3 regions of the Limosilactobacillus fermentum genome follow, and region 1 is predicted to be linked to each of the others. Evidence: a T-box and tRNA genes for the amino acid it is inferred to sense, from the RefSeq annotation. Region 1 holds a T-box; the other regions hold tRNA genes.

Region 1 (2,267 bases):
TTCCGGTACTAATGAAGTCGTGCCGTCGTCCCAGTGGATAACCGGGATCGGTTCACCCCAGTAACGTTGGCGCGAGAAGATCCAGTCACGGAGCCGGTAGTTAACCTTCTTGCCCCCGCAGTCATGTTCTTCCAGCCATTCCACCATCTTGGCCTTGGCTTCCTTGATGTTTAAGCCGTCCAAGAAGCCGGAGTTGACGTGGGCACCATCTTCGGTGTAGGCCTCTTCCCCGTTGAATCCTTCGACCACCGGCGTGATTGGCAGGTTAAACTTAGTGGCGAACTCAAAGTCCCGTTGATCACCGGATGGCACCGCCATGACCGCCCCGGTCCCGTAGGAGTTCAAGACGTAGTCGGCCGTCCAGATTGGTAACTGTTCGCCGTTAACCGGGTTGATGACGTAGGCACCGGTGAAGACCCCGGTCTTTTCCTTGCTTAACTCGGTCCGTTCCAGGTCGGAACGCCGGGACGCCTCTTCCTTGTAGGCGTCAACGGCGGCCTTTTGTTCCGGCGTCGTCAGTTGGTCAACCAGTTCGTTTTCCGGTGCCAGCACCACGTAGGAAGCACCAAAGAGGGTATCGGCCCGGGTGGTAAAGACCTCAATTTCGACCCCGTCGTGACCAACCACCTTAAACTTGACGCTGGCCCCCTCTGAACGGCCGATCCAGTTGCGTTGCATTTCCTTAACGCTTTCCGGCCAGTCAACCAGGTCCAAATCATCGATCAAACGGTCGGCGTAAGCGGTGATCTTTAAGACCCACTGACGCATCGGTACCCGGTAAACTGGGTAACCACCCCGTTCGGTCTTACCATCGACGACTTCTTCGTTGGCAACCACGGTCCCGCCCATGAAGTCGGGTGCCCAGTTAACCATGATTTCATCTTCGTAGGCTAAACCCTTCTTGTAGAGCTGCTCAAAGATCCACTGGGTCCACTTGTAGTAGTTCGGATCGGTCGTGTTAACTTCGCGGTCCCAATCGTAGGAAAAACCAAGTGATTGAATTTGGTCGCGGAAGTGGTCAACGTTTTGGTTAGTGAAGTCAGCCGGGTTGTGACCGGTCTTTAAGGCGTATTGTTCCGCCGGTAGCCCAAAGGCGTCCCAGCCCATCGGATGTAAGACGTTGAAGCCCTGCATCCGCTTGAGCCGTGACATCACGTCGGTGGCCGTGTAACCTTCCGGGTGACCAACGTGTAACCCTTGACCAGACGGGTACGGGAACATGTCTAAGGCGTAGTACTTCTTTTGGTCCTTGTCCAAAGTGGCCTTAAAGGTCTTGTGTTGCTTCCAGTAGCGTTGCCATTTCTTTTCAATCGCTTTGTGATCGTATGCCATGATCAAATCCTCCAATCAATTCGCGTGACTAAACCGGAAGGGACAAAAAAACGCCCCGTTGTGCTTAACACAAACGGGACGAATTTCTCCGCGGTACCACCCATCGTTCCACGTTGCCGTGGCCCTTAGCCCCTTAACGCGGGAAACGAGGACGACTACTGGTTTCACCGCCCTTTAGCGGGGTGAGTTCACCCGGCTTGCCCTCCACATTTCCAGCCCCATGTGGTCTCTTTAAGGGTCGCCCCGGGTTACTTTTCCCCTTCCGGTCTGATATTATGGTTACCACTATACCATAAATTTTGACACGTGGGCGCTCCTTTTAATTTCTTTGTTAAAAATGCGCACCCTTCTGGAGGAACTTTTGAATAACCATTACAAGTCTTTATCGTTAACCATTGGCGCCAGCGCCCTGGTGATCTTTTTGCTCTGTGCGTGGCTGGTGGGAAGCCACGCACCAGCCCTCAACGCTAACGATGCGGCGCTCCGTTCTTTAGTTAACGCCCACCGCACTAACTGGGGGACCGCCTTTTTCACCCACCTCACCCTAGCTTACAACTCCACCGGTACCACGATCATCGCCGGGTTCGTCACCCTGGTGGCTTTGCTCGGCTTTAGCTGGCGGGCCGGGCTCCAGGTCGCCTTAACGGTCGCCACCGGCTCTTGGCTTAACCACTACCTCAAGTCCCTTTTTCAGCGCCCGCGGCCAACTAACGACGTCTTGATGCACTACGGTGGCTGGTCCTTCCCCTCGGCCCACGCGGCCCTGAGCGCCCTGACGATGGGGTGCTTAGTCCTGTTAATCTTGCGGACCAAGTGGCCGACTAAGTACCGCCACCCCCTGGCAACGTTGGCGGTCGTCTTTGCGCTTTTGATCGGCTTTTCGCGCCTCTACGTTGGTGCCCACTTCTTGTCCGATGTCATCGGTGGTTGGGCGC
Region 2 (2,267 bases), 810 kb from region 1:
CGATGTCCACCCGGAAAGCTACCCGGTGGCCAAGTCAATTTTGGCGGCGGCCGACGTAACGGTGACCGAGCTGGGCACCGAGCAGGCCAACGCCCGGCTGGCTAAGCTTCAGCCAGCGGACTTCGTGTCCGAAACGGTCGGCTTAGCAACGGTAAAAGACGTGCTAGAGGCCCTGCAAAAGCCGGGGCGGGACCTACGCGACGGGATGCCGGCGCCGTTACTGCGTCAGGACGTAATGACGATGGATGACTTAAAGCCCGGCATGCAACTAGAGGGAACGGTGCGCAACGTCGTCGACTTCGGTGCCTTTGTTGACATCGGGGTTAAACACGATGGCTTAGTCCACCTATCGCGGATGGCTAAGAAGTACCCGAAGGATCCGCACAGCCTACTGGCGGTTGGCGACATCGTCACCGTTTGGGTGCACGCCGTTGATAAACAGCGTGACCGGATTCAGTTGACCATGTTGCCACCAAAGAAGGGTGACAATGACTAACCAAGAGCTCCAGAACCTAGTGGAACGGTGGTCGCAAGAAAGCTTTGGGCGCCCCTTTTTGCACCAAGCGGTCTTTAACCGGCGCTTGAAAACAACCGGGGGCCGCTACCACTTGGGTGACCACCACATTGACATCAACCCCTTGATGCTAGAGGAGTACGACCTAGCAACCCTCAAGCAGGTGGTTCTCCATGAGCTATGTCATTACCATCTCCACTTAACGGGACGGGGGTTTGGTCACCGCGATCGCGACTTTAAGGCCTTGCTAATGCAGGTAGGGGGGAGCCGGTACGCCCCGCCGACTTCCAAGGCCCGGCGCCCGGGGGGAGTGGTAGTTCGTTACCGCTACCGGTGCACGGGCTGCGGTCTGATCATCGGGCGCAACCGGCGCTTTAACCTGGCCTGCTTCGTCTGCCGCCGTTGCGGACACCGCTTTGAAGAAATTTAAAAAAGTTCTTGCTAACAAGTAGTATCTTTGGTAAGATATTATTTGTTGATGCGGCGGTGGCGGAACTGGCAGACGCGCAAGATTAAGGATCTTGTGGTCATTGAGACCGTGGAGGTTCGAGTCCTCTTCGCCGCACTACTTAAGGCTCTCGGCAGATGCTGAGGGCTTTTTTGTTTGCCTAACTAATTAAGCTAATAATATTTACTAAACTTTTACCAAAAACCCTTTTAAGTTCTTGCTGAAACCGTTATCATTAATGGTAACGAACTTAAGGAGGGTTATTTTTATGGAAGCAGAGCTGAAATGGTTGGACGACCCAGAAGTTTTTCGGGTCAATCAACTGCCGGCCCACAGCGATCATCGCTTTTACCGGGACCAAGAAGAAGCCGCTTTGGAAAAGAGTAGCTACGTTCAGAATTTAAATGGGCGTTGGGGCTTTAAGTTCTCCAAGAACCCAATGGAGCGCCCCGTCGACTTTTACAAGCTTGATTTTGATCGTAACGACTTTGGTGAGATTGAAGTGCCAAGTGAAATCGAGCTGAGTAACTTTGCCCAGATCAACTACACCAACATCACGATGCCTTGGACTGGGAAAATTTACCGCCGGCCTGCCTACACCCTGGGGGATAACAAGGAAGAGGGTTCCTTTAGCCAGGGGCAAGACAATACGGTGGGGTCTTACGTGCGCCACTTCACCCTAGCAGAGGGTCTCAAAAACCACGACGTTCACGTGGTCTTTGAAGGGGTTGAACGGGCGATGTACGTGTGGTTAAACGGCCACTTTATCGGTTACGCCGAGGATTCCTTTACCCCGTCCGAATTTGATTTAACGCCGTACTTAGTAGATGGCGATAACCTCTTAGCCGTTGAGGTTTACAAGCACGCTACCTCTTCTTGGATTGAAGACCAAGACATGTTCCGCTTCTCCGGGATCTTCCGCGACGTCAACTTGGTGGCCCAACCAAGCATCCACGTCCAAGACTTAAAGATCGACGCCCGGGTGGCCGATGACATGAAGACCGGGAGCCTAGGGCTGGTGTTGAAGATGGTTGGCCAACCGGGGAGCGTTCAGGTTGAAGTCGCCGATCAAACCGGGGCCGCCGTGCTCAACCGCCAGTTAAACGCCGATGGCAACTGGACAATGGCACCAGTCCAACTGGTGGGGATTCACCTGTGGGATAACCACCATCCGTACCTTTACCAATTAACCCTGACGGTTCGTGACGCTACGGGCCGGGTCGTCGAAGTAATCCCATATCAGTTTGGCTTCCGCCGGGTTGAAATCGACCAAGACAAGGTGCTGCGTTTAAACGGTAAGCGCCT
Region 3 (2,267 bases), 340 kb from region 1:
AATCACTGTGCAGACCGACCGACCAGTATATGACTGTTTGGCGGCGTGCCTGCTTTTAAAGCGTGGATAGCCACCACGATGTTTAAACAGCATCTTAAAAGCTTGGACTAGATTATGGTTCACCACAAGGAAACTAGTCGCATCGCTGTCTTTAAGATAGGGATATTCTTGTTTCAACTGTTTAAGCAAGTAATTCATTCCATATTCATTTACAAAATGACTGCTAGGATTGTTTTGATAGCGTTGCTTAGCCATATCTAGCATGAGATTCCACACTCTACGGTCATTGCCGAACATTTGCCATAGTTGAGCTTGTTGTTGCTTGTTAGGGTACAAGCGTAGCTTGACCCCTTTAATTAATTTGGTCATTCTAATTTCACCTCCTTTTTGCGTTGATCATCAATATACTTGGCTACTGCTTGTTCATTAACGCTCCCAATGCTTTCAACATAATAACTTGGTGACCATAGGTGACGACCTTGCTTTTTCCAGTAGCTAGTTTGTAGTTCTGGACATTCTCGGAAGAGGTGCCGTGCAGAAATGCCTTTAAGCCAGCGCATGATGTTAGTTACAGACAGTTTTGGCGGAGCGCTCACTAGTAAGTGGATATGGTCATCTTTACCAATCTCCATATGAGCAATCGTAAATCCATATTTTGAAGCTATATCATATAATGATTGCTTCAAGACTTCTTCTACGTGTCCTTTCAACACTTTATTACGATATTTAGTTCCCCAAATTAAATGATAATTAAGATTGTAGACTGACGTTCTACCATATGTAATTCTTTTTGTATCTTTCATACCAATAATTATATTACATTACGGTTCGATCATGTGCCCTAAGGGCACAAAAAAAGGCAATTCATCACGTCCTTAAAAGAACGTGTTTCCTTGCCCGCTTTCAAAAAAAGCCCCCAGCATCTGCCGGAAGCCTTAGTAGTGCGGCGAAGAGGACTCGAACCTCCACGGTCTCAATGACCACAAGATCCTTAATCTTGCGCGTCTGCCAGTTCCGCCACCGCCGCGTCAACAAGAAGTACTATACCCGCATCAGTGAATCGATGCAAGCCCCTTTTGAATTTTTTTGACAAGGGTGGCGATTAATGTCAATCTAGTAGGGAGAAAAGGGGGAGAATAGTTTGAACGAACACCGATCGACGACGGGCCGCCCGGGGATTTCCTTACCCCACCAAGAGGGGGACATTGGTGACTTCTTGAAGGTCTTTGCCTGCACGGCGGTGATGGTCCAGCCATTGCTTGCCCAACTGGTGAGACTTTCGACTGGGCCAACGCAGCTTGGCCTAGCGATCTTGGATAACCTGGTTAAGTACACGGCACCCGCCTTCATCTTTGGCATCTTGTACACGACCATCCGTACCCATAGCGGCGCCGGCGTTTTTAATTACCGCCACTACCTGCGCCAACAGTGGGCGGCACTTTTTTGGCCCACCATATACTGGACCAGCGCCTACTTACTTTTATTACCCAAGCTCCAACAAGAGCAACACTACCATAATTGGACCAGTTTCGCCTGGCAATTCGTGAACGGTAACGCGGCGCCCCACCTTTGGTATAACACGATGATGCTCCAGTTCATCATCTTGATGCCCTGTTTTTGGGCCCTCCACCGCTTGGTTGGGAAACGTCCGCAGCGGGGGTGGGTAGTGGCTATCGGTACCGCCTTAATTACGCTAGCCTGGTTGGCTTTGTACCAACACCTAGTGGGCCAGAACCCCGGCCATTGGTATTTGCTCGATCGAGTCTGGGTGAGCTTTTTAATTTATGCGGTGGGCGGGATATTATTAGTTAACTTCCGGCGCCCCTTGCTGAATGTTTTACTGCGCTTTTGGCTACAAGCAACGGTCTTCACCTTGGCTAGCCTTGCCTGGATGATCGTCCAAATGAGAGGCGAGTGGGCCAATTTAAGCGTCGTCAGTTACTACAAGCTTTCCGCCACTCTCTACGCCCTCGGGGTCATCAGCTTAGTGACCATTTGGTGGGTGGTGAACCAATTTGGCCAGTGGCGGGGGAACCTGCGGATTATGCACGGGGTGGCAACGTATGCCTACCGCGCTTACCTAGGCAATGTCTTTTGGCAGACCTTGCTTTGGGATTGGTGGGGTCGTCAATTAGCCACCACGCACCCATGGTTAGCGTTGGCGCTCCTCTGGCCGGCTACTTGGTTGTTAGCGTTTGGTTTTGCCTACCTGTTACACCTGATATGGGGGCGCCGGCCGGTTAAACAAAAATGATTCAAGAACCACT

What was found. A T-box is a leader RNA that pairs with one kind of tRNA and senses whether it is charged. The one in region 1 lies ahead of leuS (leucine--tRNA ligase), so its partner is inferred to be a tRNA-Leu.
Region 2: it encodes a tRNA-Leu, which carries the amino acid that the T-box ahead of leuS (leucine--tRNA ligase) is inferred to sense. The anticodon was not compared.
Region 3: it encodes a tRNA-Leu, which carries the amino acid that the T-box ahead of leuS (leucine--tRNA ligase) is inferred to sense. The anticodon was not compared.

What each region holds. Positions count from the first base shown of each region.
Region 1 covers NZ_CP040910.1:1,425,348-1,427,614, forward strand. The annotation lists gene leuS (leucine--tRNA ligase) at 1-1,332, opposite strand, end outside; T-box leader at 1,404-1,606, opposite strand; gene FG166_RS07145 (phosphatase PAP2 family protein) at 1,694-2,267, shown strand, end outside.
Region 2 covers NZ_CP040910.1:349,643-351,909, forward strand. The annotation lists gene FG166_RS01655 (Tex family protein) at 1-496, shown strand, start outside; gene FG166_RS01660 (SprT family protein) at 489-944, shown strand; tRNA gene FG166_RS01665 (tRNA-Leu) at 995-1,079, shown strand; gene FG166_RS01670 (glycoside hydrolase family 2 TIM barrel-domain containing protein) at 1,231-2,267, shown strand, end outside.
Region 3 covers NZ_CP040910.1:1,089,501-1,091,767, reverse strand. The annotation lists gene FG166_RS05450 (RNA-guided endonuclease TnpB family protein) at 1-369, opposite strand, end outside; gene tnpA (IS200/IS605 family transposase) at 366-803, opposite strand; tRNA gene FG166_RS05440 (tRNA-Leu) at 943-1,027, opposite strand; gene FG166_RS05435 (hypothetical protein) at 1,142-2,254, shown strand.